Linked DNA regions of Neorhizobium galegae bv. orientalis str. HAMBI 540. The protein of the gene in region 2 interacts with the protein of the main gene of each other region in a pairwise test. Links are inferred from orthologs where the notes say so. Each region holds a gene or a part of one and is shown on either strand. Other genes may lie near its edges. The genes, in order: gyrB and gyrA.

Region 1 (13,713 bases), 2.4 Mb from region 2 along the record:
CGCCCACAATGCGACCTTCGACATGGGCTTCATGAATGCGGAATTCGGCCGTCTCGGCCTGCCGCCCGTAATGTCGGACCAGGTCATCGATACCCTGGCCATGGCCCGCCGCAAACACCCGATGGGTCCGAATTCGCTCGATGCGCTCTGCCGCCGTTACGGCATCGACAATGCCCACCGCACCAAGCACGGCGCGCTGCTCGACTCCGAACTGCTCGCCGAAGTCTATATCGAGATGACCGGCGGTCGTCAGACGGCGCTCGGCCTGATGGGCAACGAACGGTCTGCGACGGTGGTCGAAGTCGATGAAGTCGTGGTGGCGGTGACCGGCCGTCCGCGGCCGCTTAGCCGCCGGCTGACCGAAGCCGAACTCGAAGCGCATGCGGCCATGGTCACGTCGCTGAAGGACAAGGCGGTCTGGCTGAACTACAAGCAGGCCGAATAAAAAAGCCCAGGTCGAAACCCGGGCTCTTTCGTCAAATCAAAAAATCCGATCTCAGCTGTCGAGAGCCTGGACCTTGGAGCGGGCCTGTTCTTCGGCCATACGCTGCGTGAACATCTGCGCGAAATCGATCGGATCGATCATCAGCGGCGGGAAACCGCCGTTGCGCGTCACGTCGGCGATGATCTGGCGGGCGAACGGGAACAGGAGACGCGGGCACTCGATGAAGAGGAGCGGCAGCATGTGCTCCTGGGGGAAACCAGTGATGCGGAAAACGCCGCCGTAAACCAGCTCGGCCGCGAAGACGATCTTGTCGCCTTCCTTGGCTTCGGCGTTCAGCGTCAGGATAACATCGAAATCGGCGTCCGAAAGCGGATTGGCGTTGACGTTGACATTGATGTTGATCGCCGGCGCCTTGTCGCGCGCCTGCAGCGAGCGCGGAGCGCCCGGGTTCTCGAAGGAGAGATCCTTGGTGTATTGCGCCAGGATGTTGAGGGACGGCGTTTCGGCCTGGTTGTTATCATCTGCCATTGGGATTTCCTCGAGGCTTTGGAGCGTTGAGGCCCTCTAACATTTCGCTTGTGGGCTTACAACCCTGGCCAACGGGCTGAACCCCTCAAGGTTCCCTGCTTTTCGGTCCGGTCCAGGGCGAGGAGGGATCGGGATCGCGATGGTAGTCCTGCTCGTCGAGATCGACCACCGGCCCGGTTTTGTTGGCCTCCGGCGAAGGCCTCGGGCTTTCGTATTGATAGCTCTTGCTGCGAGGCGAACGGACGACCACGATACGCCGGCCGATCACAGACCAGATCAGGCTGCGCACGAAGGGAATGAACAGCGCAAGCCCGATGATGTCGGTGATGAAACCGGGCAGCAACAGCATGATGCCGGCAACGACGATCATCGCTCCGTCGATCAGGGCGCGGCCGGGTGCGCGGCCGTCGCGGCTCTCGGTGGAAATCTGTCTCAGGATCTGGGTGCCCTGGTTGCGCAGCAGGATGGCTCCGAGCACCGCCGTACCGATCACCAGGCCGAGCGTCGCCCAGAGGCCGAGTGCTTTGCCGACCAGCACGAAGCCCGCGATTTCGGCGAGGGGCCAGCCGATAAGAAGAAGCGGCACGAGAAAGAAGCGCATGGTATTCCCTGTGTCGTGATATCCAGAAGTGCGCAAAGCGCTAACGTCTTCGCCATTTGAATGATAGGCGTATGCAGACTATATGAGAAACTGCACCGAACTTTTAAACGCCAAATGCGGGTTAAGATGGGCTCTAACGACTTTATAACACTCTTTTTCCTCGTCGCAGCGGTTCTGATCTTCCTGCAACTGCGCAGTGTGCTCGGACGCCGGACGGGAAGTGAGAAGCCGCCGTTCGATCCTTACAGCCCCCGCGACGTCGCAAAAAACCCGGGCGGCGACGACAGCAAGGTCGTGACCCTGCCGCGCCGGGATGCCACGGAGGACGAGCAGCGTTATGCGGATGTCGACGCTCTCGCCAAGCCGGCTACGCCGCTTAACGCCGCGCTGCGCGAATTGGTCAAGTCCGATCCCGCTTTCCGTCCCCGCGAGTTTCTGAACGGCGCCCGCATGGCGTACGAAATGATCGTCATGGCTTTTGCTGACGGCGACCGGAAGACGCTGAAGGGCCTTCTCTCCAAAGAGGTGTTCGACGGGTTCGATACGGCGATCACCGACCGGGAATCCCGCGGCGAAGTGGTGAAGTCCACATTCGTCGGCATTGACAAGGCGGATATCACCCATGCCGCGGTCAAGGATGCCGAGGAACAGATCACCGTCCGCATCGTCAGTCAGCTGATTTCCGCGACCTATGACAAGGCCGGCGCACTGATCGACGGCGACCAGGAAACCGTGGCCGAAGTCACCGACATCTGGACCTTCGCCCGCGACATCCACTCCCGCGATCCGAACTGGAGATTGGTCGCTACCGAATCCGAACAATGACCTTGAGCTCTGCGGATTATACTCTACGGCCGGTATCCTTCTCCGATCTTGCGGGGTGGGGCGATGACGATCCGACGGCACTGTTTGCCGGCATGCGCGCGTCGCTCGAGCATATCCGCAAGGTCAAGCCATACCGCACCGGTTCCCTCGGCCTGACCGCCGAAGAACTCGGCACCCTCATCGAAGCCGCCCGGGACCTCCCGGGCGATCCCGTTTCCGCCAGGGCCTTTTTCGAAACCCATTGCACACCCTTCCTGATCGCGCGCAACGACGGCCGGCGCGGTTTCGTCACCGCTTTCTATGAGCCGGAAATAGAGGTCTCGGAAACGCGGGACGATGTCTGGGCGCATCCTTTCTACTATCGTCCGGACGATCTTATTGATCTCGACGACAGTAACCGTCCGGCAGGATTGGACTCCGGCTACATGTTTGGCCGGCAGACACCTGATGGAATCGAGCCCTACCCGGATCGCGGCGAGATCGATCGTGGTTTGCTCGAAGGCCGCGGCCTGGAGATCGCTTACGCGAAATCCAAGGTCGATGTCTTCTTCATCCACGTTCAGGGCGCCGCAAGACTGAGATATCCGGATGGAAACATCCGGCGGATTACCTATGCGGCCAAGGCGGGTCATCCGTTCTCGCCGATCGGCAAGCTGCTGATCGACCGCGGCGAGATCGATCCCGCCAAGATTTCCATGCAGAGCATCCGCGCCTGGCTTGCGGAGAATCCGGCTAAGGTTGACGAACTGCTCTGGCACAATCGTTCCTACATCTTCTTCCGGGAAGCGGATGTCTCCGATCCGTCACTCGGGCCAGTGGCTGCTGCCAAGGTGCCGCTGATCTCGGGACGCTCGCTGGCGGTCGATCGCCAGATCCACACTTTCGGTTTTCCCTTTTTCATCCGGTCCGAGACGCTGATCCATATGGATGGGGGCAAACCCTTCGCACGGCTGATGCTGGCGCTCGATACCGGCTCGGCAATCGTCGGTCCGGCGCGGGGCGACATTTTTACCGGCTCCGGTTTCGAGGCGGGTGAGCTCGCTGGAACCGTGCGCAACGACGCGGATTTCTATATCCTCATCCCCAAGGCAGCGGCTGTCAGGTACGGCGGATGAAGGGCGGTCGCAAACTCGATCCGGAAGAGCGGATATTGTGGGGCAGGGTTGCCAAGTCCGCCCGCGCCCTACCTGGCCGCATGAAGGAAATCCTGCAATTCGAGGAAGCCGAAGCAGCGAAGATTGTCGCGGAAGAAGCCGCCGTCGAAGCAGCAAAACCGAAACCCGCGCCGCGGCAAGAAAGTTATGCGGTCGAACTTCCGGTTGCCGTCCCCTCCAGGCGTCCCGTAGGCTCTCATCAGCCACTCGAAAAGCCCGTTAAGAAAAAGCTCGCCAAGGGCCGGCTGCCGATCGATGCTCGGCTCGATCTGCACGGACTATTCCAGGGCGAGGCCCACGACCTGCTTCTCGACTTTCTGCTGCGGGCCCATGAACGCGGGCTCCGCCACGTTCTGGTGATCACCGGCAAGGGCAGTTCGATGGGCAGCGAAGGCGCGCTCCGACGCGCCGTGCCCCTATGGTTTTCGAAGGCCGAATTCCGCTTCCTGATCTCCTCCTACGAATGGGCGGCGCGCCATCACGGCGGGGAGGGCGCCATGTATGTGCGGCTTTCACGCGGCCGAGGGGATCGGGAATGACGCCTTTCGGTCATGCACTGAGAGAGTTGCGCCGCCGCAAGGGCATCACCCAGCGCGAGCTTGCGAAGGCGATCGGCGTCACGCCTGCCTACCTCTCCGCCCTGGAGCATGGAAAGCGCGGTCGTCCGACGTTCGAACTGCTGCAGCGGATCGCCGGCTATTTCAACGTCATCTGGGATGAGGCGGAAGAGCTTTTCCGCCTTGCCGAAGCGTCCCATCCGAAAGTCGTGCTCGATACCGCGGGTCTGCCGCCATCATACACCGGCTTTGCCAACCGTCTGGCGCAGCGGATTCGCTCTTTACCACCCGACGTGATAGAGGAAATGGACACGCTCCTCAAAAAAGCCGAGATGCGAGGCTGAATTCGCCACGCATCCACGGCTTTCATGCCGTATTGGCGAGGCTCAACCTTTAGAAACCGCCCCGATTTCCCTATATTCTGAGGGTGGAATAGCCGGTGATTCGCTTCACCGGCATCTCAAACGAATTGGAAGATACTGATGACCGATACACCCGTCAGCGATAATGGCGCGAGTGCCGAATACGGTGCCGACTCGATCAAGGTTCTGAAGGGCCTTGATGCAGTGCGTAAGCGCCCCGGCATGTATATCGGCGATACTGACGACGGCTCTGGCCTGCACCACATGGTCTACGAAGTCGTCGACAACGCGATCGACGAAGCGCTTGCCGGTCATGCCGACCTGGTTACCGTGACCCTTAATGCCGACGGTTCGATCACCGTCACGGACAACGGACGCGGCATCCCGACCGACATTCACACCGGCGAAGGCGTCTCCGCTGCCGAAGTGATCATGACCCAACTCCACGCGGGCGGTAAGTTCGACCAGAACTCCTACAAGGTGTCCGGCGGTCTGCACGGCGTCGGCGTCTCGGTCGTCAACGCATTGTCCGTCTGGCTGAAACTGCGCATCCGCCGCAACGGCAAGCTCCACGAGATTTCCTTCACTCATGGCGTCGCCGACGGTCCGCTCAAGGTCATCGGCGAATACGAAGGCCGTTCCGGAACCGAGGTCACCTTCCTCGCCAGCTCCGAAACGTTCACGATGACCGAATACGACTACGGCACGCTCGAGCATCGCCTGCGCGAACTGGCCTTCCTGAATTCGGGCGTCAGAATCCGGCTAACCGACAAGCGCAAGCCGGACATCAAGGAAGAAGAGATGCTGTATGACGGAGGTCTCGAAGCCTTCGTCCGTTATCTCGATCGCTCCAAGAAACCGTTGGTCGACAAGCCCGTCGCCATCAAGGGCGAGAAAGACGGCATGACCGTCGAAGTGGCCATGTGGTGGAACGACAGCTACCACGAAAACATGCTCTGCTTCACCAACAACATCCCCCAACGCGACGGCGGCACCCATATGGCCGGCTTCCGAGGCGCGCTGACGCGCCAAGTGACGTCCTATGCGGATAGTTCCGGTATCACCAAAAAGGAAAAGGTAACGCTGCAGGGAGAAGACTGCCGCGAGGGCCTGACCGCCGTGCTCTCCGTCAAGGTGCCAGACCCCAAGTTTTCATCGCAGACCAAGGATAAGCTCGTTTCGTCGGAAGTTCGGCCGGTGGTCGAAAGCCTGATGAACGAAGCGCTGAGCACCTGGTTTGAAGAACATCCGACGGAAGCGAAGATCCTCGTCGGCAAGGTGGTCGAAGCAGCGGTCGCCCGCGAAGCCGCCCGCAAGGCCCGCGAATTGACCCGACGCAAGGGCGTGCTCGACATCGCCTCGCTGCCCGGCAAGCTTGCCGATTGCTCCGAGCGCGATCCGGCCAAGTCCGAACTGTTCCTCGTCGAGGGCGATTCCGCCGGCGGTTCCGCCAAGCAGGGTCGTTCGCGTGAGAACCAGGCGATCCTCCCGCTCCGCGGCAAGATCCTCAACGTCGAGCGTGCTCGTTTCGACAAGATGCTCGGAAGCCAGGAAATCGGCACGCTGATCACCGCGCTCGGCACGTCGATCGGCAAGGACGAGTTCAACGCTGACAAGCTGCGTTACCACAAGATCATCATCATGACGGACGCCGACGTTGACGGCGCCCATATCCGTACCCTGCTTCTGACCTTCTTCTTCCGTCAGATGCCTGACCTGATCGAACGCGGGCATATCTATATCGCTCAGCCGCCGCTCTATAAGGTCAGCCGCGGCAAGTCGATCCAGTACCTGAAGAACGAAAGCGCGCTGGAAGAGTACCTGATCACCATGGGCCTCGAGGAAGCGACGTTAACGCTCGGTTCCGGTGAAGTGCGTGCCGGCCAGGACATGCGCGAAGTCATCCAGGATGCACTGCGCCTGCGCGCTCTGGTCGAAGGCCTGCATTCCCGCTATAGCCGCTCGATCATCGAACAGGCTGCTATCGCCGGTGCGCTCAATCCGGAGCTTACCGACAATCGCGAACGGGCCCAGCAAACCGCCGACGAAGTCGCTCGTCGCCTGGACATGATCGCCGAAGAGACCGAACGCGGCTGGGCCGGCCATGTGACGGACGAGGGCGGCCTGCGTTTCGAGCGCATGGTGCGTGGCGTCAAGGAAGTCGCGGCCGTCGACGTGGCGCTGATCGGCTCGGCCGATGCCCGCCATATCGACCAGATGACCGCGCGCCTGCAGGAAATCTACCGCACGCCGCCGGTCCTTACCCGCAAGGACGGCCAGCAGGAAATGTCCGGCCCCCGCGCCCTCCTGGAATCGATTTTCGCGACGGGCCGCAAGGGTCTCTCCATGCAGCGTTACAAAGGCCTCGGCGAGATGAACGCGGAGCAGCTCTGGGAAACGACGCTCGATCCGAACGTCCGCTCGCTGCTGCAGGTCAGGGTCAACGATGCCACCGACGCTGACGGTCTCTTCTCACGCCTGATGGGTGACGAAGTCGAACCGCGCCGCGAGTTCATTCAGGAAAACGCGCTGAGCGTCGCCAACCTCGACATCTAACGTTGAAGCTTCACAACAAGAAAGCGGCGGTCCTCGGGCCGCCGCTTTTTGTTTGTCCAGTTCAAAAATGTTTCACGTGAATCTTTCCTGTGGATAGGGATTCACGTGAAACAATTCGAGACATATCGCCGGCGTTCAGGGCTCTCCGGTGAATTTTCCCTCGAAGGCGATCTCCGAAACCGGCTTGCGCTTGCTCGGAACCTCCCGCTCGGCAAGGTCGTCGGGAAGCGTGCTCCGGTCCGCGATGCGGCCGATCGCAGCCGCCGCCTCGGCCCGGTAACCTTCCGGAATGCCAAGCACTTCGACGGCCTTTTCCTTGTCGAAACCCTCCATGCCATGCGCGTGATAACCGAGTTTCATCGCCTGGCAGATCACCGAGAACCAGGCGGCACCCGTATCGTAGGAATGGGTGTAGGCGAGCCGGCGCTCGCCATTGCTTGCCACGCGATAGGTCTTCGAGACGACGATCATCAGCGCTGCCGCGTTCTGCGCCCAGCGCTGGTTACCCGGCGAAAGAATGTCGACGAGCACCGGAAAAGATGGCGTGCCGCGCAGCGCATAGATGAAACGCCAGGGTTGGTTGTTGCCGGAGGAGGGCGCCCAGTGAGCGGCATCGAGGATCGTCAGCATGGTCGCCTGATCGATCGTCTCTTCGGTAAACGCCCGCGGCGACCAGCGGTCGAGGAAAAAGGTATCGATCGGAAATTCCGAGTCGCGGGTGTTGCTGCTGGTCATTGGGCGTTCTCCGAAATTGCAGGCCGGGAGTAGATCTAAGATTAACAATAGGCTTGCCGACCTGCTTGGCAACAGACTTCTGGTTGGCTGAAAACGGGGGTGACAAGCTGGGGCGCATGTTTCATAAACCTCCTCGATAAATGGAGGACCATGTTTTGAAACTGATGCGCATTGGTGAGTCGGGCCATGAAAAGCCGGCACTTTTTGACAACAAGGGCAAGATCCGCGATCTGTCCGGCCATGTAGCCGACATTGCCGGGCCTGCTATTTCCCCGGAAGGCCTTGCCAAGATCGCCGCTCTCGATCCGGAAAGCCTGCCCGAATTGCAGCCGACCCGCATCGGTGCCTGCGTCGCCGGCACCGGAAAGTTCATCTGCATCGGCCTCAACTATTCCGACCACGCCGCCGAAACTGGGGCGACCGTACCGCCTGAGCCGATCATCTTCATGAAGGCGACCTCCGCCATCGTCGGCCCGAATGACGACGTGGTCATCCCGCGCGGTTCTGAAAAGACCGACTGGGAAGTCGAACTCGGCGTCGTTATTGGCAAGACGGCGAAATACGTCTCCGAAGCCGACGCGATGGATTATGTCGCCGGCTACTGCCTGACCAACGACGTCTCCGAACGCGCCTTCCAGAGCGAGCGTTCGGGCCAGTGGACCAAGGGCAAGTCCTGCGACACCTTCGGACCGATCGGCCCATGGCTGGTCACCAAGGACGAAATCGCCGACCCGCAGAACCTCGGCATGTGGCTCACGGTCAATGGCGAGAAGATGCAGAACGGATCCACGAAGACGATGGTCTACGGCGTTCGTTATCTCGTCTCCTACCTCAGCCAGTTCATGTCGCTGCATCCGGGCGACATCATCTCGACCGGCACGCCTCCGGGCGTCGGCCTCGGTATGAAGCCGCAGCGTTTCCTGAAACCCGGCGAAGTCGTCGAACTCGGCATCGACGGCCTCGGCACCCAGCGCCAGACCTTCGTCGCTGACGTCTAAATAATAGGAGGACTCATGCCCGCCGGCGGGCATGAGTCCTTAACCAGGCTTGGAAGGTGGAACTTTAAAGCTTACATGTCATTCTCAAGACAGCAGAATGATCTGCGGCCCCGCCTTCCTCTTGGCCAAATCAGCCGGTATTCCCCATAATGTTGCATCGCAATAGAAAAGTGCTTGCCTATCCTCACACTGCTCCTGAACCGATCGGTTCGATGTCCCTGTCGAATGCGCTGTCGGAAATCACGAAAGGTAGCACGTCGATGTTCTATCAGTTCTACGAGATGAACCACGCCGCAATGGCCCCCGTCCGCGCCGCCGCGGATGCCATGCACTTCTTCTATTCCAATCCGCTCAATCCGTTTTCCCACACCACGATGGGCCGCACGCTGTCCGCCAGCCTCGAAGTCTTCGAGCGCATCACGCGCCGTTACGGCAAGCCGGCCTTCGATCTCCCCTTCACGACTGTCGATGGTGAGACCGTAGCGGTAACGGAAGAGATCGTCTGGACCAAGCCTTTCTGCAATCTCCTGCATTTCCGCCGCGATCTGCCCGCCGGCCGGGCCCCGGACCAGAAGATCCTGATCGTCGCGCCGATGTCCGGCCACTATGCGACGCTGCTGCGCGGCACCGTGGAAGCGCTGCTGCCGAGCGCGGACGTCTACATCACGGATTGGATCGATGCCCGCATGGTGCCGATCACCGACGGCCGCTTCGATCTCGACGACTATATCGACTACATTATCGAGATGCTGCATGCGATCGGCCCCGGCGCCCATGTCATCGGGGTCTGTCAGCCTTCCGTCCCGGTGCTGGCTGCCGTGGCGGTGATGGAATCGCAGCGAGATTCGATGATTCCCGCCTCGATGATCCTGATGGGCGGTCCGATCGACACCCGCATCAACCCGACCGCCGTCAACAAGCTTGCGGAAGAACATCCGATCGAATGGTTCCGCGATAACGTCATCATGAACGTGCCGTGGCCGCATACAGGTTTCATGCGCCGCGTCTATCCGGGCTTCCTGCAATTGTCCGGCTTCATGTCGATGAACCTTGACCGACATGTCAGCGCCCACAAGGAATTTTTCCAGCACCTCGTCAAGAACGACGGCGAGTCTGCCGAGAAGCATCGCGAGTTCTACGATGAATATCTGGCGGTTATGGACCTGACCGAGGAATTCTACCTCCAGACGGTCGACACGGTCTTCATCAAGCATTCGCTGCCGAAGGGCGAGATGATGCACCGGAATGTACCGGTCGATACCAAGCTCATCCGTCAGGTGGCGCTTCTGACCGTCGAGGGCGAGAACGACGATATTTCCGGTCTCGGCCAGACCAATGCGGCGCAGACCATCTGCCCCAATATCCCCGATGACATGCGCCTGCATTACATGCAGCCGGATGTCGGCCATTACGGCGTGTTCAACGGCTCGCGTTTCCGCCGCGAGATCGCGCCTCGCATTGTTGCCTTCACCCAGAAACATGCCAGGTCTGTGGCCAAGAAGGCTCCGGTCAAGCGGGTCATCAAGGGCGGCAAGGCCGGCTAGGTCCGGTCGCGTCTTCGAATTCTGGTTTATATTTCAGCATCTTCTTGAATTTAATGATCTCTCTTCTTGAAGGCGGATCATGGGCTCACCAAATCGAATTCAGTCGGGCTGGCATGTGGCCACCCGCTGAAACATCAGGGTGTGACCAATGAACCAGTCAGCATTGATTCGTCCGGAGTGGACGCCGGCTACCATCGCGCTCATGGTGCTCGGTTTCGTCGTTTTCTGGCCGCTCGGCCTTGCCATGCTCGCCTATATTCTGTTCGGGGAGAGGCTCCGCGGCTTCAAGCGTGATGCCAACCACCGCGCCGACCGGATGTTCGCCGGCTGCCGTCGGGCGAAGTCCCGCTACAACACGCATTTCACCACGGGCAACGTCGCCTTTGACGATTGGCGCAAGACCGAGATCGACCGGATCGAGGAAGAGCGCCGCAAGCTGGATGAGATGCGCGAAGAATTCGACAACTATGTCCGCGAGCTTCGCCGCGCCAAAGACCAGGAAGAATTCGACCGCTTCATGCGTGAGCGGCAGAACCGTTCCTCCGGTCAGAACCCGGTTGTCGATCTCTGATCCTCCCAAGGATTCACGTGAAACGTGATGGGGAGCCGGCGTCGTTTAGACGCCGGCTTTCTTATGGAAAGGAATCGGCTAGAAAGGGTCCATGTTCGCGCTTCTGAAAAAGCCAGTCCGCTCCAAGCCGAAACCGCTCGAAACGGTGAAGCGGACGCTTGATGTCGGTGATCGGGCGATGCCGCTGACAATCAGGGAAAACCGCCGCGCCACCCGCATCACGCTCAGGATCGAACCCGGCGGCCGCGCGCTCAATCTCACCGTGCCGGCAGGTCTGCTGAAGCGCGAGATCGACGATTTCCTCGATCGGCACCAGGGCTGGCTCCTCACCAAGCTCGCCAAGTTTTCGGCCGATAACCCGATCCGATCGGGCGGCCGCATCGCCTTTCGCGGCGTGCCCCATCGGATCGAACATACCGGCACGCTGCGCGGCCTCACCGAAGCCGTCCTGGTCGATGGCGAACCGGTGCTGAGGGTCAGCGGCCTCGAGGATCACATGGGTCGCCGGCTCTCCGCCTTCTTCAAGAAGGAAGCGCGCAAGGATCTCGAAGTGCTGGTTGCCCGCCACGCCGCCGCCATCCGCAAACCGATCAAGTCGGTCTCCATGAAGGACACCCGCAGCCGCTGGGGTTCCTGCTCCTGGGATGGAAACCTCAGTTTTTCCTGGCGCATCGTCATGGCTCCGCCTCTCGTCATCGATTATCTCGCCGCCCATGAAGTGGCGCACCTGAAGGAGATGAACCACGGCCCGAAATTCTGGGCGCTGTGCCGAGAGCTCTGCCCGCGCATGGAAGAGGCCCGAAAATGGCTGAAACAGCATGGGTCCCAGCTACATGCGATTGATTTCGAGTGACGAGGTGGGGCGTGGATCCTCGGGTCGAGCCCGAGGATGACGGAGAAGAAGCCATAGTAAGTGCAGGGAACGGTCAGCAGCGGCGGGCGTGGTACCACCCTCTGCCCTGTCGGGCATCTCCCCCACAAGGGGGGAGATTGGCTGGAGCCTGCTCACAGCCCTCGATTGAGAGTACCACGTTTCGCGGCGGTAGCTTGGAAGCGGGGATCATGCCGCTTGTGATCTCCCCACCTGTGGGGGAGATGCCCGGCAGGGCAGAGGGGGGCTTGCTTAGGCAAATCAGTCACTTGAGGCAAAGTTACTCTCAAATCGGTCTCTTTTCATCCCCGCCCATCAAACCTATGCCTACAATCCCCCCGTCCCGTTTCGGCTACACCGGTCGGCATAACCGGCGAGATGGGACCGGTGATCTGACGAACCGCCGTTATGCAAGCGGATCGTCAGGGGCTGCGCAGAAAATGGTCTCCCTCTCGCCTCAAGGCGGGGCGTGCGTGTGTCGCACACAACCCGGTATGGCATTCCGCAAGGACGTAAGACCATACCGCCGCAGAGGGACCGGAGTTGCGCGGAAAAACACACCGAACGGGGCACGTCGCGTGTCACCTAAACTAAATCTATACGAGGCACCTGACGTGTCCCGGCCGATCATCGGGCTTAGCCCGGGAATGAAAATAATCATGATCGCCAAGGGCGTAATGTGTCCTTCGTTATCCTCGGGCTTGACCCGAGGACAAGGCCGCACTCCGTCTGCTATGATTTGCCTCGACTCCGGCGGAATTTCATGCCACTCCGCACGTCATGAAACCTGATATCAAGATTTGCGGGTTGAAGACCCCCGAGGCTGTCGATCGCGCCGTGGCGCGGGGCGCTTCGCATATCGGCTTCATCTTTTTCGCCAAGAGCCCGCGCAACGTCGAACCCGACCTTGCCGGAGACCTCGCCGATCGCGCCCGCGGACGGGTGAAGATCGTGGCGGTGACCGTCAATGCCGACGACGAGGAACTCGACGACATCGTCTCGATGGTGCGGCCGGACATCCTGCAACTGCATGGCAATGAGAGCCCGGAACGGGTTCTGCAGGTGAAGGCGCTTTTCGGTCTGCCGGTCATGAAGGTTTTCTCGGTGAAGGAAGCCGGCGATCTCGACCGGATCGATCCTTATATCGGCATTGCCGATCGCTTTCTTTTCGATGCCAAAGCGCCCGCCGGATCCGAATTGCCGGGCGGCAACGGCATTTCCTTCGACTGGAGCCTGATGGCTTCCCTTGACGAGGGCGTGGATTACATGCTTTCGGGAGGATTGAACAAGGATAATGCCGTCATTGCCCTCAAATCGACGCGGGCAAGCGGTATCGACTTATCGTCCGGCGTGGAAAGCGCGCCGGGCATCAAGGACCTTGGAATGATCGATGCCTTTTTCGATGCCGTCGCAGAGGCGGGTCGAAAGGGCGCGTGAGGGAGTAGAGAGTGAACGAGACGCCACAACCCAATTCGTTCCGTGCCGGCCCCGATGAGGATGGCCGTTTCGGTATTTTCGGCGGGCGCTTTGTCGCCGAAACGCTGATGCCGCTGATCCTGGATCTCCAGGGCGAATGGGAAAAGGCGAAGAACGATCCCTCCTTCCAGAAGGAGCTGGCTGATCTCGGCGCCCATTATATCGGTCGCCCGAGCCCGCTTTATTTCGCCGAGCGCCTGACCGAACATCTCGGCGGCGCCAAGATCTATTTCAAGCGCGAAGAGCTGAACCACACCGGTTCGCACAAGATCAACAACTGCATCGGCCAGATCCTGCTCGCCAAGCGCATGGGCAAGACCCGCATCATCGCCGAGACCGGCGCCGGCCAGCATGGCGTCGCGTCCGCAACCGTTGCCGCCCGCTTCGGTTTCCCTTGCGTCGTCTACATGGGCGCCACCGACGTTCAGCGCCAGGCGCCGAACGTTTTCCGCATGAAGCTCCTCGGTGCAGAAGTCCGTCCGGTGACCGC
Region 2 (10,814 bases):
GTGCGCGTTCAGGCTAACAAGAAGGACAGATGGCGATGATCGCGAGAAGGAAAACGATCATGCTGGACAAGATCACCATGATCAACCTGGTCTGGACGGCCATGATTGCGGTGATGCTGACGGCAACAGTAACCCTTTATCAAGATAAATCCCAATTGGCAGATCTGAATTATCCGCAGGTAACGGGTCGTTATAGCGATCTCTCGTACTACTGAGGCGGATACACGGACCAGAAAGGATTCCCATGTTCGTGACGTTGACAGTACTTGCAGGTTTGATCAGCATCATGTTCGTGGCTTCCGTGGCCTCAACGATTTCCGAGCTCCGGCGCGAACGTGCCGACATGAAGGATTTCAGGGATTTCTCGCGCCGTCACAGCGCATTCTGACGATTTCACTGTAGCGAACCGCCTTCACAGACTTTCCCGTCGCAAGCGGTTCAAACAAAAGCCGGAGGATTTTCATCCTCCGGCTTTTTAGTGTGCCCGGTTTTTAGGGGGAATGCGGCCTATTCGGCCGCACCCTCATCCGTCGGGCCGGCTTCCGGAGCGGCGGCGCCGAGATCACCGGTCTCGCTGACGATTTCCTCCGGCAGACCATTGCCGTTCTCTTCGTCGCCTTCCGGCTCGCTGATACGCTCGACCGAAACAACCTTCTCATCTTTCGCCGTCGAGAAGATCGTGACGCCCTTCGTGGCGCGGCTGGCGATGCGGATGCCGTTGACCGGCACGCGGATCAGCACGCCGCCATCGGACACGAGCATGATCTGGTCGTTGTCCTCGATCGGGAAGGCGGCAACCAGTTCGCCGATCTCCGCGGTCTTGGACGTATCGGTGGCGCGGATGCCCTTGCCGCCGCGGCCCGATGTGCGGAAGTCGTAAGAGGACGACCGCTTGCCGAAACCTTTTTCCGAAACCGTCAGCACGAACTGTTCCCGTGCCTTCAATTCCTCGTAACGCTCATCGGAGAGCTGTCCCTCTTCGGTGACTTCCTCACCCACGAGAGCGATGTCCTCCTCGTCCACGCCAGCGGCGCGGCGTTCGGTCGCCGAACGCTTGAGATAGGCCGCGCGCTCCCAAGGCTCCGCATCCACATGGCCGACGATGGTCATGGAGATGATGCGGTCGCTGTCGCCGAGCGTGATGCCGCGCACGCCGATCGAATTGCGGCCGGCAAAGACACGCACGTCACCGACGGGGAAGCGAATGCACTGGCCGAGCGCGGTGGTCAGCAGCACATCGTCCTGATCGGTGCAGGTCTCGACGGAGAGGATTTCGTCGCCCTCTTCCTCGAGCTTCATGGCGATCTTGCCGTTGCGGTTGACCTGCACGAAGTCCGACAGCTTGTTGCGGCGAACGGTGCCGCGAGTGGTCGAGAACATGACGTCCAGGTTATCCCAGGTTGCCTCGTCCTCGGGCAGCGGCATGATCGTGGTGATGCGTTCGCCGGGTTCCAACGGCAGCATGTTGATCAATGCCTTGCCGCGGGACTGCGGCGTGCCGATCGGCAGGCGCCAGACCTTTTCCTTATAGACGATGCCGCGCGAGGAGAAGAACAGTACCGGCGTGTGGGTATTGGCCACGAACAGGCGCGTGACGAAATCCGCGTCGCGCGTCGCCATGCCGGAACGGCCCTTGCCGCCGCGACGCTGGGCACGATAGGTGCCGAGCGTGACACGCTTGATATAACCGAGATGCGAAACGGTGACGACCATGTCCTCGCGGGCGATCAGATCTTCGTCGTCCATTTCGAGGCCGGCATCAAGGATCTGCGAACGGCGCGGGGTGCCAAATTCATCGCGCACGGCGGCGAGTTCGTCCTTGACGATCGTCTGGATGCGCAGACGCGACGACAGAATGTCGAGATAGTCGCTGATCTCGGCGCCGATCTTGTTGAGTTCGTCACCGATTTCATCGCGGCCGAGCGCCGTCAGGCGGGCGAGACGGAGCTCGAGGATGGCGCGGGCCTGTTCCTCGGACAGATTGTAGGTGCCGTCCTCATTAATCTTGTGGCGCGGATCGTCGATGAGGCGGATCAGCGCATCGACGTCCTGAGCCGGCCAACGACGGGTCATCAACTGCTCGCGCGCCGTCTGCGGATCGGGAGCGCGGCGGATCAGGAGGATGATTTCGTCGATATTGGCAACCGCGATCGCAAGCCCCACCAAGACGTGGGCGCGTTCGCGAGCCTTGCGCAGCAGGTATTTCGTGCGCCGGCTAACCACTTCCTCGCGGAAGGAGACGAAGGCGCGAAGCATGTCGAGCAGCGCGAGCTGTTCCGGCTTGCCGCCATTCAGCGCCACCATGTTGCAGCCGAAGGAGGTCTGCAGCGGCGTGTAGCGATAGAGCTGGTTGAGGATGACGTCGGCATTGGCATCGCGCTTCAGCTCGACGACAACCCGGTAACCCTGGCGGTCGGATTCGTCACGCAGGTCGGAAATGCCCTCGATACGCTTTTCACGCACCAGCTCGCCGATCTTCTCGACCATGGTCGCCTTGTTCACCTGGAAGGGAACTTCGGTGATGATGATCTGCTCGCGGTCGCCGCGCATCGGCTCGATCGCTGCGACGCCGCGCATGATCACTGAGCCGCGGCCGGTCTCGTAGGCGGAACGGATGCCGGCCCGCCCGAGGATCAGGGCACCTGTCGGAAAGTCCGGACCGGGAATGATTTCCATCATTTCCGGCAGTTCGATCGCCGGATTGTCGATCAGGGCGATACAGCCGTTGATAACTTCCACCAGATTGTGCGGCGGGATATTGGTCGCCATGCCGACGGCGATGCCGCCTGCGCCGTTGACCAAAAGGTTCGGGAATTTCGCCGGCACAACGACGGGCTCGGACAGCGTGCCATCGTAGTTGTCGCGGAAATCGACGGTTTCCTTGTCGAGATCGTCGAGCAGCGCATGGGCCGCCTTCTCGAGGCGGCATTCGGTGTAACGTTCGGCCGCCGGCGGGTCGCCGTCGATCGAACCGAAATTGCCCTGACCATCGATCAGCGGCAGGCGGAGCGACCAATCCTGGGCCATGCGCGCCAGCGCGTCATAGATCGCCGAGTTGCCGTGCGGATGGAATTTACCCATCACGTCCCCGGTCACACGGGCGCATTTGACGTATTTCTTGTTCCAGTCGATGCCGAGTTCCGACATGCCGTAGAGGATGCGCCGGTGGACCGGCTTCAATCCGTCGCGGACGTCAGGAAGGGCGCGGCTGACGATGACGCTCATGGCGTAATCGAGGTACGACCGCTGCATCTCTTCCATGATGGAAATGGGTTCGATGCCTGGAGGCAGCTTTCCGCCGCCGGGTGTGCTTTGCTCAGTCAAATCGGATCACGATCTCTGTTCGGAATCAGTTTCTTTTTTATAGCGGAAAGCGGTTCCGAGCGCCAATTTCCACAATGGTTTTGAACAGCTTTTGCGGCTTTAACGCGGCTTTTGAACAAGGTCGAAGCATGCCGCGACGCGGACGGAGTGGGCTTTCTTTCGCTGCCGGCCTGTCCTAACAATCTTCGCATGCGACTGCAAGGATTGCAGCCCGACAGGGAGAGGATATGGCGACCCCCGATATGCTGGTCAATGCCCTGACCACGATGCTCGTGACACTCGACCCGCCCGGGCTGGCGCCGGTCTTTCTGGGCTTGACCGTCGGCATGACCGCCCTTCAGCGGCGCCAGGTCGCCTTCCGAGGGTCGCTGATCGCCTTCGGCATCCTCGCCGTCTTTGCGCTGTTCGGTTCGAGCGTGCTCGGGCTGCTCGGCATATCGATCGGCGCCTTCCGCATTGCCGGCGGTCTGCTGCTCTTCTGGATCTCCTTCGAAATGGTGTTCGAGAAACGCCAGGAGCGGAAGGAAAAGACGTCCCAGGCCGCAATCACCATCGACCATATCCACAATATCGCGGTGTTTCCGCTGGCGCTGCCGCTGATTGCCGGACCGGGCGCGATCTCAGCCACGGTCCTGCTTTCCGGCACCCTGCCCGGCATTGTCGACCGTGCGCTCTTCATCGGTGTCATCGCGCTGATCATGCTGCTCGTCTACGCGACGCTTCTGGTCGCCGAGCGGCTCGACCGTTTCCTCGGCGTCACCGGAAGGGCGATCCTCACCCGTCTGCTCGGCGTGATCCTCGCGGCGCTCTCCGTCCAGTTCGTCGTCGACGGGGTGCGCTCAGCCTTCAATCTTTAGGCGCCGCAATCTTTAGGCAAGAAGACCCCCTGCCTTATAAGACACGGGCGACAGCGCGGAATTTTCTGCTAGAACGCGATTCATCTCACCTCACTCGAAGGTCTCCATGATGCGCCGCATGTTGCGCCGGCTCCTGCCGGAAGCCACCCCCGTCAGCCCCAAGGAAAGATTGCGTGCAGCGCTTGGCGCGCTCGCGGGCATTCTGGTGACCGGACTGCTGGGAAGCCTGGCTTTGAAGGCAGATGCAACGCTTCCGGCACTGGTCGCCCCTATGGGGGCATCGGCGGTGCTGCTGTTTGCAGTGCCTTCCAGCCCGCTTGCACAGCCGTGGTCGATCCTCGGCGGCAATATCGTCGCAGCCCTGGTCGGCGTGACCGCCGCTCTATTGATAACCGATCCGTTCCTGGCCTCGGCGGTGGCGATCGCCGTTGCCATCGCGGCGATGATGACGCTTCGGTGCCTGCATCCCCCGAGCGGCGCGATCGCGCTGACCGCAGTGCTCGGCGGACCGACGATCCATGAACTCGGATACGGTTTCGTGTTCTGGCCGGTCGCCGGCAATTCGCTGGTCCTGCTGCTGATCGCGCTGGCCTTCAACAATCTGACGGGACGTCGTTACCCGCACGCGGCCAAGCCGGCGGCGGCCGATCATGGTACGACCGACCCCGCCTCGATCCAGCGCATCGGCTTTACCTCCGCCGACCTCGACGATGTCCTGAAAGAATACGACGAGTTCCTGGATATCGATCGCGACGACCTCGAAACGATCCTGCGGCGGACGGAATTGCGCTCCTATCGCCGGCGCGCCGGCCACCTCGATTGCGCCAGCATCATGTCACGCGATGTGGTGGCGGTGGCGCCGGACAATTCGCTGAAAGAGGCGCACGATCTGATGCGCCTCCATCACTTCAAGGCCTTGCCGGTCACCAATGACAGGGCGGAAGTAGTCGGGATCGTCACCCAGACCGATTTTCTCGACAAGGCGAACTGGACGAGGGGGAAGCCAAGGATCGGATTTGCCCAGCGCCTGCGCCTCGTTCTGTCGGGCGCCAGCGCGCCGAACGACACGGTCAAGGACATCATGACGACGCCGGTCAAGACGGTTGGCCCGGCCACGCCGATCGCAGACGCGATCGTCATCTTTGCCGAAGAAGGGCTGCACTACCTGCCGGTAACCCGGGAGAACAACAAACTGGTGGGCATTCTATCGCAATCAGACGTCCTGGTCGCGATGCTCGCCGACAAGGCGGCCGCCTGAGCAACAATTCAGGCAGCTGCCGTTTCAGAGATCGATGGTAGCCGACCGATCAGAACGGTAATAGGGAATGAAACTGTAAACTGAGAGAGAGATACCAGCAATATCAGGCTCCTAGAGGAACGATCATCACGCTGTTTCGATAAAATGTAAATATATGATCCGATTCCAGGCCAAAACCGGCCTGTAGTTTACAAACGGCCTAAGACCGGGCGTGAAGGCTGTGCATACAGCCGCTTCCTGACCTGCGCCCTGCTACCTGGTAGGGTTGAAGTACAGGGGCACGATCAAATGCCGGACCTGGAAGTCCCGTCCCGTATTAACGTGTGTGTGGACCGATCGCCGGAACAGCCCTTGTGTTATGGCTCCGTCAAACCTGACATCCTTCCGTGCGACAGCGAGCCTTGACTGGTATTCTGAAAGAACGAGATCCGCCCTCGCTCCGAAGCAGTAGATGATCATCTCCCCGGCATCCTGACCCGCAAGGCCTGTGCTGTATCTATCCGCGAGGTATCGGCCGCAGAAGCCGACCAAGTCAATGATCTCACCAAGGGACAGGAAGACGCCTTCCCTGAGGCGCTCGCCGATATCTACTCCCCGGAGGTCGGCCCAGAGGTAGAGAAACATCAGCGAGCGAAGTTCGTTGAACAAGGTGTTCGGCTGCATGCCAAGCGCCCGTCGTTCAGCAGTGATCCAGAATGTAGGCCCTCGAGCGGAAGACCTGTGGCGACTTGAACTAGGAACGGCATCCGCTCGCCATCGGCAAAACGGGACCATCGCACAGCATACGGATTGAAGGGCTTAGTTGACAAAATTCAACGCTCCGCTACCACCGAATAAGTGACTATCCAGTAGAAAGCGGCTTGTCAACGATATTATTCTATGATTACAATGCGATCAGCATTCTAGTTTACAAAGGCCGGAGCGCTCCAAGCTAGAACGGGATGTCGTCGTCGAGATCGCGGGAGAAATTGCCGCCTGCCGGCTGACCGCCGGAGGACTGACCGCCGCGGCTCGCACCGCCTGCCGCCGGCCGGCGCTCGTAATCGTCGCCGCCGCCAAAATCGTTGCCGCCGAAGTCATTGCCGACACGATTGCCGCCAGCACCACCACGGTCGCCGCCGCCCTCGCCGCGACCGTCCAGCATGGTCAGCGTCGAGTTGAATCCCTGAAGCACGATTTCCGTCGAATAACGGTCGTTGCCTGTCTGGTCCTGCCACTTGCGGGTCTGCAGTGCGCCTTCGATATAAAGCTTGGCGCCCTTCTTCACATATTGCTCGACGACCTTGCAAAGGCCTTCGTTGAAGACGACGACCGTATGCCATTCGGTCTTCTCGCGGCGTTCGCCGTTGTTGCGATCGCGCCAGGTTTCGGACGTGGCGATGCGAAGGTTGGCGATCGGCCGGCCGTCCTGCGTCCGGCGGATTTCAGGATCAGCCCCCACATTCCCCACCAGGATTACCTTGTTCACACTACCAGCCATATTCGTCACCTCATCTGCCGCCCGGCCGGCGGCACCAAAAATCAATCGCGGCACTTTAGCCCATCGGGCTCAGCCATTGGGGTTTTTGCGACCTTTAATCCACAGGCAAATTTGTTCTTTATTTGTTCTAATTTATTCCTATAGTGCTGTCAACCGACTCGGGAACGGTGCCGCATCGCAGCAGTTTCGTCTCGACAGCCACGGATCTATCACTACATAAGGACCTTCAATCCTCCCGAGAGCATGAAGATGAGCGAACTGAAGAGCATTTCTATACGTGGTGCGCGCGAGCACAATTTGAAGGGCATCGATCTCGATCTGCCGCGCAACTCGCTGATCGTCATGACCGGCCTGTCGGGTTCGGGCAAGTCGTCGCTCGCCTTCGACACGATCTATGCGGAAGGCCAGCGGCGTTATGTCGAAAGCCTTTCGGCCTATGCACGCCAGTTCCTGGAAATGATGCAGAAGCCGGATGTCGACCAGATCGACGGGCTTTCGCCGGCGATCTCGATCGAACAGAAGACGACCTCGCGCAACCCGCGCTCGACGGTCGGCACCGTCACCGAGATCTACGATTATATGCGCCTGCTTTTTGCGCGCGTCGGGGTGCCCTATTCGCCGGCGACCGGCTTGCCGATCGAAAGCCAGACAGTCAGCCAGATGGTCGACCGCATCCTGGCCTTCGAGGAAGGCACGCGTCTTTATATCCTGGCGCCGATGATCCGTGGACGGAAGGGCGAGTATAAGAAGGAACTCGCCGACCTGATGAAAAAGGGGTTTCAGCGCGTCAAGGTCGACGGCCAGTTCTACGAGATCGCCGACGTTCCGGCGCTCGACAAGAAATACAAGCACGATATCGATATCGTCGTGGACCGGCTCGTGGTCCGTTCCGATATTGCCGCGCGTCTGGCCGACAGTCTCGAAACCTCGCTGAAACTGGCCGATGGGCTGGCGGTCGCCGAGTTTGCCGACAAGCCGCTGCCGCCGGGAGAGACTTCGGCCGGCGGATCCGCGAACAAGTCCCTCAACGAAACGCACGAACGGGTGCTTTTTTCGGAAAAATTCGCCTGCCCGGTCTCCGGATTCACCATTTCGGAAATCGAGCCACGGCTGTTTTCGTTCAACAATCCATTTGGCGCCTGCCCCACCTGCGACGGTCTCGGATCGCAGCAGAAGGTGGACGAGGCGCTGATCGTGCCGGAGCCTGCCCGGACGTTGCGCGACGGCGCGATTGCGCCATGGGCGAAATCCACCTCGCCCTATTACAACCAGACGCTGGAAGCGCTTGGCAAGGTTTTCGATTTCAAGCTCTCCAGCCGCTGGAACGAGCTTTCGGCGGAGGCGCAGAAAGCCATCCTCGAGGGCACCGAGGAAAAGATCGAATTCCACTATGCCGATGGCGCCCGCTCCTACAAGACGGTCAAGAATTTCGAAGGCATCGTGCCGAACCTCGAACGCCGCTGGAAGGAAACAGATTCCGCCTGGGCACGCGAAGAGATCGAACGATACATGTCGGCCGCCCCCTGCCCGGCCTGCAACGGCTATCGCCTCAAGCCCGAAGCGCTGGCGGTCAAGATCAACAAGCTGCATATCGGCCAGGTGACCGAGATGTCGATCCGGATCGCGCGCGACTGGTTCGAGGTGCTGCCGGAACAGCTGAACGCCAAGCAGAACGAAATCGCAGTCCGCATTCTAAAAGAGATCCGCGAACGCCTGCGGTTCCTGAACGATGTCGGCCTCGATTATCTCAGCCTGTCGCGCAATTCCGGCACGCTCTCCGGTGGCGAAAGCCAGCGCATCCGGCTTGCCTCGCAGATCGGCTCCGGCCTGACCGGCGTACTGTACGTGCTCGACGAGCCGTCGATCGGCCTGCACCAGCGCGACAATGCCCGGCTGCTCGATACGCTGAAACACCTGCGCGACATCGGCAACACGGTGATCGTCGTCGAGCATGACGAAGACGCGATCATGAGTGCCGACTACGTGGTCGATATCGGCCCGGCGGCTGGCATCCACGGCGGACAGGTGGTGGCGGAAGGCACGCCCAACGAGGTGATGGCCAACCCGAAATCGCTGACCGGCAAATATCTGTCAGGCGAACTCGGCGTGCCGGTTCCGACGGAACGCCGCAAGCCGAAGAAGGGCAAGGAAATCAAGGTTTTTGGCGCCCGTGGCAACAACCTCAAGAATGTCACGGCCGCCATTCCGCTTGGCGTCTTTACTGCCGTGACCGGCGTGTCCGGCGGCGGCAAATCGACCTTCCTGATCGAGACGCTCTATAAATCCGCCGCACGCCGCGTGATGGGGGCGCGCGAAATCCCGGCCGAACACGACAGGATCGATGGCTTCGAGCATATCGACAAGGTGATCGATATCGATCAATCGCCGATCGGCCGCACGCCGCGATCGAACCCGGCCACCTATACCGGCGCATTCACGCCGATCCGCGACTGGTTTGCCGGTCTTCCAGAAGCGAAAGCTCGTGGCTACCAGCCCGGCCGTTTCTCGTTCAACGTCAAGGGCGGCCGCTGCGAGGCCTGCCAGGGCGACGGCGTCATCAAGATCGAGATGCACTTCCTGCCGGACGTCTACGTCACCTGCGACGTCTGCCACGGCAAGCGCTACAATCGCGAGACACTCGACGTCACCTTCAAGGGAAAATCGATCGCCGACGTGCTCGACATGACGGTCGAGGAAGGCGTCGAGTTCTTCTCGGCGGTGCCAGCGGTGCGCGACAAGCTGCAGTCGCTCTTCGAGGTCGGCCTCGGGTACATCAAGGTGGGCCAGCAGGCCAATACGCTTTCGGGTGGCGAGGCGCAGCGCGTCAAGCTAGCGAAGGAACTGTCGAAACGTTCGACGGGGCGCACGCTTTATATCCTCGACGAGCCGACGACCGGCCTGCATTTCCATGACGTCGCCAAGCTTCTGGAAATGCTGCAAGAACTGGTGAACCAGGGCAATTCCGTGGTGGTCATCGAGCACAATCTCGAGGTCATCAAAACGGCCGACTGGATCATCGACATCGGCCCGGAAGGCGGCACCGGCGGCGGCGAAGTGGTCGCGGCCGGCACGCCCGAGCAGATCGTCAAGGAAAAGCGGTCCTATACCGGCCAGTTCCTGAAAGAACTGCTGGAGCGGCGGCCGGTCAAGAAGGTGGAAGCGGCGGAGTGAAGCTCTGCACAGGGGAGGCAATTCATGACCAAAGCCGGCACTATTCGCACGGGCATCGGCGGCTGGACCTTCGAGCCGTGGGAAGGCACGTTCTACCCTGAAAAACTGGCCAAGAAAAAACAGCTCGAATATGCGGCCAGCAAACTGAAGGTGATCGAGGTCAACGGCACCTATTACGGATCGCAGAAGCCGGAGACCTTCGCCAAATGGGCATCCGAGGTTCCAGATGGCTTCATCTTTTCGCTGAAGGCCAGCCGCTTCACCACCAACCGCAAGGTTTTGGCAGAGGCGGGGGAGTCGATCGAAAAATTCCTGACCCAGGGACTGACCGAGCTCGGCGATCATCTCGGGCCGCTGCTCTGGCAGTTCGCGCCGACCAAGAAGTTCGAGGCGGACGATTTCGAAGCCTTCCTGAAATTGCTGCCGAACAAGCTGGACGGGCTGAAGCTGATCCATGTGGTCGAAGTCCGTAACGACACATTCAAGGTGCCGGAATTTATCGCGTTGCTCGCGAAATATAACATCGCGCCGGTCTGTGCCGACCATTTCGACTATCCGATGATCGCGGACGTCACCGCGGATTTCGTCTACACGCGCCTGCAAAAAGGCTCGGACGACATCAAGACCTGCTACGCCGAAGAGGATATGAAGGCCTGGGCGAAAAGGTTGGAAACCTGGGCCGAGGGTGGCGTGCCGGACGACCTGCCGCTGGTCGATGACAAAC

What was found.
Region 1: the proteins of gyrA (region 2) and gyrB interact in binary tests that used the Escherichia coli proteins (3 or more experiments, as listed by UniProt). The link is inferred for Neorhizobium galegae bv. orientalis str. HAMBI 540 from one-to-one orthologs.

Annotation. Positions count from the first base shown.
Region 1 is NZ_HG938353.1:4,155,907-4,169,619, forward strand. What follows is about bases 4,256-7,310. They hold gyrB (DNA topoisomerase (ATP-hydrolyzing) subunit B), read left to right. Parts: upstream 4,256-4,592; coding sequence 4,593-7,028; downstream 7,029-7,310. Other genes in these bases: RG540_RS20060 (helix-turn-helix domain-containing protein), read left to right, coding at 4,256-4,454; RG540_RS20070 (nitroreductase family protein), read right to left, coding at 7,164-7,310. Outside these bases: dnaQ (DNA polymerase III subunit epsilon), read left to right, coding at 1-445; protein-export chaperone SecB, read right to left, coding at 497-973; RG540_RS20040 (FxsA family protein), read right to left, coding at 1,059-1,574; RG540_RS20045 (Tim44/TimA family putative adaptor protein), read left to right, coding at 1,701-2,399; mltA (murein transglycosylase A), read left to right, coding at 2,396-3,514; RG540_RS20055 (Smr/MutS family protein), read left to right, coding at 3,511-4,092; more of RG540_RS20060, read left to right, coding at 4,089-4,255; more of RG540_RS20070, read right to left, coding at 7,311-7,763; RG540_RS20075 (fumarylacetoacetate hydrolase family protein), read left to right, coding at 7,919-8,761; RG540_RS20080 (polyhydroxyalkanoate depolymerase), read left to right, coding at 9,022-10,305; RG540_RS20085 (DUF2852 domain-containing protein), read left to right, coding at 10,454-10,876; RG540_RS20090 (M48 family metallopeptidase), read left to right, coding at 10,968-11,729; RG540_RS20095 (phosphoribosylanthranilate isomerase), read left to right, coding at 12,528-13,184; trpB (tryptophan synthase subunit beta), read left to right, coding at 13,196-13,713. UniProt on the Escherichia coli protein: DNA gyrase negatively supercoils closed circular double-stranded DNA in an ATP-dependent manner to maintain chromosomes in an underwound state.
Region 2 is NZ_HG938353.1:1,756,994-1,767,807, reverse strand. Bases 308-3,627 are described here. They hold gyrA (DNA gyrase subunit A), read right to left. Parts: upstream 3,325-3,627; coding sequence 508-3,324; downstream 308-507. Other genes in these bases: RG540_RS08945 (MarC family protein), read left to right, coding at 3,552-3,627. In the rest of the region: RG540_RS32345 (hypothetical protein), read left to right, coding at 60-215; more of RG540_RS08945, read left to right, coding at 3,628-4,181; RG540_RS08940 (HPP family protein), read left to right, coding at 4,291-5,439; RG540_RS33115 (hypothetical protein), read right to left, coding at 5,692-6,102; RG540_RS08930 (single-stranded DNA-binding protein), read right to left, coding at 6,371-6,919; excinuclease ABC subunit UvrA, read left to right, coding at 7,169-10,090; RG540_RS08920 (DUF72 domain-containing protein), read left to right, coding at 10,115-10,814. UniProt on the Escherichia coli protein: A type II topoisomerase that negatively supercoils closed circular double-stranded (ds) DNA in an ATP-dependent manner to maintain chromosomes in an underwound state.